2 regions of the Streptomyces sp. NPDC045956 genome follow, and region 2 is predicted to be linked to the other one. Evidence: riboswitches for the same ligand, from Rfam matches in the RefSeq annotation. Region 2 holds a riboswitch; the other holds the start of a gene.

Region 1 (3,400 bases), on a different contig from region 2:
TGGCCCGCCCTGCTGAACGGGCTGCTTGACGGCCAGGACCTGTCCGCGGACGACACCGCCTGGGCGCTGGACGTGATCATGCGGGGCGAGGCGACCGACGCGCAGATCGCCGGCTTCGCGGTGGCCCTCAGGTCCAAGGGCGAGACCGTCGAGGAGATCTCCGGCCTGGTCCGCACCATGTACGCCCACGCCAACGTGATCGAGGTGCCGGGCGAGACGGTCGACATCGTCGGCACCGGCGGCGACGGCGCCAAGACGGTCAACATCTCCACCATGTCGGCGATCGTCGTGGCAGGCACGGGCGCGAAGGTCGTCAAGCACGGCAACCGGGCGGCCTCCTCGGCGTCCGGCGCCTCCGACGTCCTGGAGAAGCTCGGGGTGAACCTGGAGCTGACGCCGAAGCGGGTGGCGGAGGTCGCCGAGGAGGCCGGCATCACCTTCTGCTTCGCCGTGAAGTTCCACCCCGCCCTGCGCCACGTGGCGGCGGCCCGCGGCCAGCTGGGCATCCGCACGGTGTTCAACTTCCTGGGCCCGCTGACCAACCCCGCCCGGGTCACGTCCCAGGCGATCGGGGTGGCCCACGCCCGGATGGCGCCGATCATCGCCGGCGTCTTCGCCGAACGCGGCCACTCGTCCCTGGTCTTCCGCGGCGACGACGGCCTCGACGAGCTGACCACCACCGCCACCTCCCGGGTCTGGGTCGTGCGGGACGGCCGGGTGAGCGAGGAGACCTTCGACCCGCGCGACGTCGGCCTCGACCTGGTGCCGGTCGAGGCGCTGCGCGGCGCCGACGCCTCCTACAACGCCGACGTCGCCCGCCGCCTGCTGAACGGCGAGACGGGCCCGGTGCGGGACGCGGTCCTGCTGAACTCGGCGGCGGCCCTGGTGGCCCTGGAGCCGGGTGACGCACCGCTGACCGCGCGGATCCGGGCCGGCATGGACCGGGCCGCCGAGGCGATCGACTCCGGTGCCGCACGCCGCGCGCTGGAGCGCTGGGTGGCCGCGAGCAACGCGTAGCCGCCTACGGTGTGACGTGCGTCCCGCGATCCGGACTCGGGTTGCGGGGCGCCGATCACTTCCCCTAGGTTTTTCGACAGGTCATGAGTGACAGTCATGAGGCCCCGGCCGACTGTCCGGCAACCCTCCGTCCGTGGCGGGGTGCCCCGGGTGAAGACCGGGCCGTGGACAGCAAGGTCCTCGGCAAGCGCGGACCCCTCGCGGAACCAGGGGTCCTGGGTCGTCCGAGGGAGTCTCCCGTGAACCAGCGAATGCGATAGGGCCGCAGAGCCCCGCCTCCGCACACTCACCTTCTTCTTCGCAGCGCGTCCGACCGCGCCGGCCCTCACGGGAGTCCGCCATGTCCGTACCCACCGCTGTCGCCACCCCGCTGCCCGTGCTGGGCCGGGACGTCACCGTTCCGCTCGTCACCGGCGGTGAGGTCACCTACGCCGCGCTCGACTACGCCGCCAGCGCCCCCGCGCTCCAGCGGGTCTGGGACGACGTGGCGGCCTACGCCCCGTACTACGGCAGCGTGCACCGGGGCGCCGGGTACCTGTCGCAGCTCTCGACCGACCTGTTCGAGAACGCCCGCGCGACCGTCGCCGGCTTCCTCGGCTGCCGGGACACCGACCAGGTCGTCTTCACCCGGTCCACCACCGACTCCCTCAACCTGCTCGCCGCCGCGCTGCCGGCCGGCTGCCGGGTCTTCGTCTTCGAGACCGAGCACCACGCCTCGCTGCTGCCCTGGAGGGACGCGGACGTGACGTACCTCGACGCCCCGCGCACCCCGGCCGAGGCCGTCGAGACCCTGGAGCGCGCCCTCGCCGCCCGCGAGCCGTACGGGCCCGCCCTGGTCTGCGTCACCGGCGCCTCCAACGTCACCGGCGAGCTGTGGCCGGTGCGTGAACTGGCCGCCGCCGCCCACGCGCACGGCGCCCGGATCGTGCTGGACGCCGCCCAGCTCGCCCCGCACCACCCCGTCTCGGTGGCCGACCTCGACGTCGACTGGGTCGCCTTCTCCGGGCACAAGCTGTACGCCCCCTTCGGCACCGGCGTGCTGGCGGGGCGTGCCGACTGGCTGCGCGAGGCCGAGCCGTACCTGGCCGGCGGCGGCGCCAGCCGCAGCGTCTCCCGGCGCGCCGACGGCGGCGTGGACGTCCAGTGGCACGACAGCGCCGCCCGCCACGAGGCCGGGTCGCCCAACGTCATCGGCGCCTACGCCGTCGCCGCCGCCTGCAAGGCGCTGGAGGAGGCCGGGTTCGACACGCTGGTCGCCCGCGAGCAGTACCTCCTGGGCAAGGTGCGCGAGGGCCTCGCCGAGGTGCCCCAGGTGCGTGTGCTGTCCCTCTTCGGCGACGACGCGCCCCGGGTCGGCGTGCTCTCCTTCGTCGTCGAGGGGTGGAACAGCTCGCACTTCGCCGCCGCGCTCTCCGCCGAGTACGGCATCGGCGTGCGCGACGGCCTGTTCTGCGCCCACCCCCTGGTCCGCACCCTGCTGGGCAGCGACCCGCAGACGCAGGGCGAGTGCGGTGCCCCGGAAGCCGCGCCCGGGGAGAAGTCCCTCAACGCCATCCGGGTGAGCTTCGGCGCGGGCACGCCGGACGAGCACGTCGAGCGCTTCGTGAACGCCGTCAAGGAGCTGGTGAGCGACGGCGCCCGCTGGAACTACCGCACCGAGGACGGGCGGTGCGTCCCCGACACCACCTCCGCCGAGGTGCCGGCGGCCTGAGCGGTCCGGCCCGCCGGCAGCCGCGACCCCAGCAGGATCATCCGCAGCGCCCGCTCCGTGGCGTCCGTGAGGAGTTCGGCGGCGCGCAGCAGTGCGTCGGCCAGCGCCATCGGGGCCGGCATGATCCCGTGGCAGGCGTCCACCCCCGGCACCTCGTGGGCGCCCTCGCCGAGCGTGCCGGCCAGGGCGAGGACGGGACGGCCGGAGAGCTTGGCACGCCGGGCCACCTCCGCGGGGACCTTGCCGCGCGGTGTCTGGTGGTCCAGGGCGCCCTCGGCGGTGAGCACCAGGTCGGCGCGGGCGAGGCGGGCGTCCAGGTCGACGTGGTCCAGCAGCACCTCGAAGCGGGGCAGCAGCCGGGCGCCGACGGCGGCCAGCCCCGCGCCCAGCCCGCCGGAGGCGCCGGTGCCGGGGCCGGTGCGCAGGTCGGTGCCGGTGACACCGAGGTCGCGGGTGAGGACACGCGCCCAGTTCTCCAGTCCGGCCGACAACTGCTCCACCTGCGCGGGCGTCGCCCCCTTCTGCGGACCGAACACCCGGGCCACGCCCCGCTCGCCGCACAGCACGTTGAAGGGGTTGCAGGCCACCAGCAGCTCGGTGTCCCCGAGCCGCGGGTCGAGGCCGGCCGGGTCGATGCGGGCGAGGCGGGTCAGCTCCCGTCCGCCGGGCGGC
Region 2 (3,400 bases):
AGTCCCGAGACCAGCCCGCCACCCCCGCGTCTGGCGTGCAGCGAACCGTCCTCACGCACCTCGTACGAGACGGGCCCCCGATTGGAGGCGACCAGCACCTGAGCAGCACCGAACCTTGAAGCCATACGCCTCAACCTAGCCCGGCCCCCGAACCCTCAAACGTGGTCCGCCGGCCCTTCGGCGCGCGTGCGGCCGAGATTCACGCCACCCTCCGGGCCGCGTACTCCGCGATCTCCGTCATGGGGGGCCGTTCCTCCGTGTCCACGGTGTACGTGCGCGGCTCGAAACCGGCGGGGCCCCGCTCGAACTGGGTGAGGGCCGGCCGGACCAGGTGGCCGCGGGCCAGCCGGAGCTGGGCGGTGCGGTAGATCGCGGCGGACATCCGGCCCAGGGCCTGGCCGTCCTGGTGGCGGTGGAGGCGGACCCCGACGTCGACCTGCGCCAGGCCGTCCAGGCCCACCAGGTGCAGGGCGTCGACCAGCATGCCCAGCTCGACGCCGTACCCGACGGGGAAGGGCAGCCGTTCGAGCAGCGAGCGGCGGGCCGCGTACTCGCCGCCCAGCGGCTGCACGAAGCCGGCCAGCCGCGGCCAGTGCATGTTGAGCAGCGGGCGGGCCATCAGCTCGGTGACCCGGCCGCCCTGCCCGGGAGCCGCGCCGAGCGGACGGTCGTACATGGCCTTGACGAGGTGCACGTCCGGGTCGGTGAGCAGCGGGCCCACGATCCCGGAGACGAAGTCGGCCGAGAACTCCCGCAGGTCGGCGTCGACGAAGCAGACGAGGTCGCCCCTGGTGACCAGCAGCGAGCGCCACAGCACCTCGCCCTTGCCGGGGACGGCCGGGATGCGGGGGAGGATCGCGTCGCGGTGCACGACCCGGGCGCCCGCCGCCGCGGCCACCGCCGACGTGCGGTCGCGCGACCCGGAGTCCACGACCACGACCTCGTCGACGAGCGGGTCCCGCCCCATCAGCTCCCGGCGGATCGTCGTGACGATGTCGCCGACCGTCGCCTCCTCGTCCAGGGCGGGGAGCACCACGCTCACCGTCTGTCCGGTGGTGTGCTTGGCGGTCAGCAGCTGCCGGCGGGGCCGGTCCGTCACGGACCAGGAGCGTGCGCCCAGCCAGCGCTCGACTTCTTCCAGCACGGTCGGTGGCTCCTCTGTGATCCATCTCGCGGTACGGACGACTGTCTCAACCGCCCTGGCCTTCGGTTACAGTCTTGAACAACGCGTGGGGCCACCGCATGCCGGGGTCGCCGCGCGCACCGCACAACAATCGAATACCGCTCATCCAGAGGGGCAGAGGGATACGGCCCGTTGAAGCCCCGGCAACCCTCCAGTCGGTTCTTGTCACGCAGACGTGGCGAGGCTCCCGGCTAGGGAAGGTGCCAAATCCGTCTCGCGGCGAGATGCGTCGTGAGGAAGATGAGGAGAAAGGGCCTCGCCTCCATGGCTGTGCAGACCGCCGAAAGCACCACCACCCCCTCCGCCGCCCCCGCCGGCTCCGTCGATCTGGGCCCCGCCGCGGCGCTCTCCTGTCGCGAGTGCGGCCACCGCGTGCCGCTCGGCCCGGTCTTCGCCTGCGAGGAGTGTTTCGGCCCGCTGGAGATCGCCTACGACTTCTCGGCCTACGACACCGAGGAGCTGCGGAAGCGCATCGAGGCGGGCCCCGCGAACATCTGGCGTTACGCCCCGCTGCTGCCCGTCCCCGCCGACGTGGCCGACAAGCCGAACATCAACCCGGGCTGGACCAAGCTCGTCAAGGCCGACAACCTCGCCCGCGAGCTGGGCGTCACCGGCGGTCTCTACGTCAAGGACGACTCCGGCAACCCGACGCACTCCTTCAAGGACCGCGTCGTCGCCCAGGCCATCGAGGCCGCCCGCGCCTTCGGCTTCACCACCCTCTCCTGCTCCTCCACCGGCAACCTCGCGGGTGCCGTCGGCGCCGCCGCCGCCCGCGCCGGCTTCCGGTCCTGCGTGTTCATCCCGCACGACCTGGAGCAGGGCAAGGTCGTCATGGCCGCCGTCTACGGCGGAGAGCTCGTCGGCATCGAGGGCAACTACGACGACGTGAACCGCTTCTGCTCCGAGCTGATCGGCGACCCGGCGGGCGAGGGCTGGGGCTTCGTCAACGTCAACCTGCGGCCGTACTACGCCGAGGGCTCCAAGACGCTGGCGTACGAGATCTGCGAGCAGCTCGGCTGGCGGCTGCCCGACCAGCTCGTGGTCCCGATCGCCTCCGGCTCCCAGCTCACGAAGATCGACAAGGGTCTCCAGGAGCTGATCAGGCTCGGTCTCGTCGAGGACCGGCCGTACAGGATCTTCGGTGCCCAGGCCGCCGGCTGCTCGCCGGTGTCCACCGCCTACAAGGCCGGCCACGACGTCGTACGCCCGCAGAAGCCGGACACCATCGCCAAGTCCCTCGCGATCGGCAACCCGGCCGACGGGCCGTACGTGCTGGACATCGCGCGCCGCACCGGCGGTGCCGTCGAGGACGTGACGGACGAGCAGGTCGTCGACGCCATCAAGCTGCTCGCCCGCACCGAGGGCATCTTCGCGGAGACGGCGGGCGGCGTGACGGTCGGCGTCACCAGGAAGCTGATCGAGGACGGCGTCCTGGACCCGTCGCTCACCACCGTCGTCCTCAACACCGGCGACGGCCTGAAGACGCTGGACGCGGTGGCCGGCACCGGACTCACCACCACCATCCGCCCGAACCTGGACTCCTTCCGAGAGGCTGGCCTCGCATGAGCGTGACCGTTCGCATCCCCACCATCCTGCGCACCTACACCGGTGGAAAGGCCGAGGTCGCCGCCGACGGTACGAACCTCGGTGAGGTCATCGCCGACCTGGAGAAGAACCACACGGGCATCGCCGCCCGCGTCCTGGACGACCAGGGCAAGCTGCGCCGCTTCGTCAACGTCTACGTCAACGACGACGACGTCCGCTTCGAGCAGGGCCTGGAGACCGCCACCCCCGACGGCGCGGGCGTCTCCATCATCCCGGCGGTCGCCGGCGGCTGACCCGCCCCCGCCGTTACCATCGGTAATTGAGGTGACGCAGCGTTCATCGAATTGCCCCCTCCGTGAGAGAAGCGGAGGGGGCAATTCCATGGGATTGAGCGCGGTAGGGTTGGGGAACGCGCTCCCGATCGAAAGATCGGGAATCTCGAATTCCTGCCCGGCGCCCGACAAGATGTAGCCAAAGTGTGGGCGTATTTCGCGGCTTTTGTGCCCTTTGCGTGCCCCGACTTGACCCGAATTCAGGCGAATTCTCGCCACATTGCGGACCGGGTGCGTCCGGATTTCTCGTCCGATTGACCTGTTGCAGACGGCAGTTGGACAGATACATTCAGCCGCGGTCGACGCGTTCCGGCGCACGCCCCCAGTCGTGGGGGGCGAG

Evidence for each region. Region 2 has a riboswitch for S-adenosylmethionine ahead of thrC (threonine synthase). Riboswitches for the same ligand answer to the same signal wherever they lie in the genome.
Region 1: it holds a riboswitch for S-adenosylmethionine, as region 2 does, so the genes downstream of both, AC07FV_RS03905 (aminotransferase class V-fold PLP-dependent enzyme) here and thrC (threonine synthase) in region 2, are expected to answer to the same signal.

Annotation. Positions count from the first base shown of each region.
Region 1 covers NZ_JBWKKZ010000001.1:887,480-890,879, forward strand. The annotation lists gene trpD (anthranilate phosphoribosyltransferase) at 1-1,017, shown strand, start outside; SAM riboswitch class IV at 1,097-1,213, shown strand; gene AC07FV_RS03905 (aminotransferase class V-fold PLP-dependent enzyme) at 1,358-2,728, shown strand; gene AC07FV_RS03910 (glycerate kinase) at 2,665-3,400, opposite strand, start outside.
Region 2 covers NZ_JBWKKZ010000011.1:147,031-150,430, forward strand. The annotation lists gene AC07FV_RS27000 (alpha,alpha-trehalose-phosphate synthase (UDP-forming)) at 1-125, opposite strand, end outside; gene AC07FV_RS27005 (glucosyl-3-phosphoglycerate synthase) at 200-1,144, opposite strand; SAM riboswitch class I at 1,283-1,430, shown strand; gene thrC (threonine synthase) at 1,448-2,749, shown strand; gene AC07FV_RS27015 (MoaD/ThiS family protein) at 2,746-3,021, shown strand.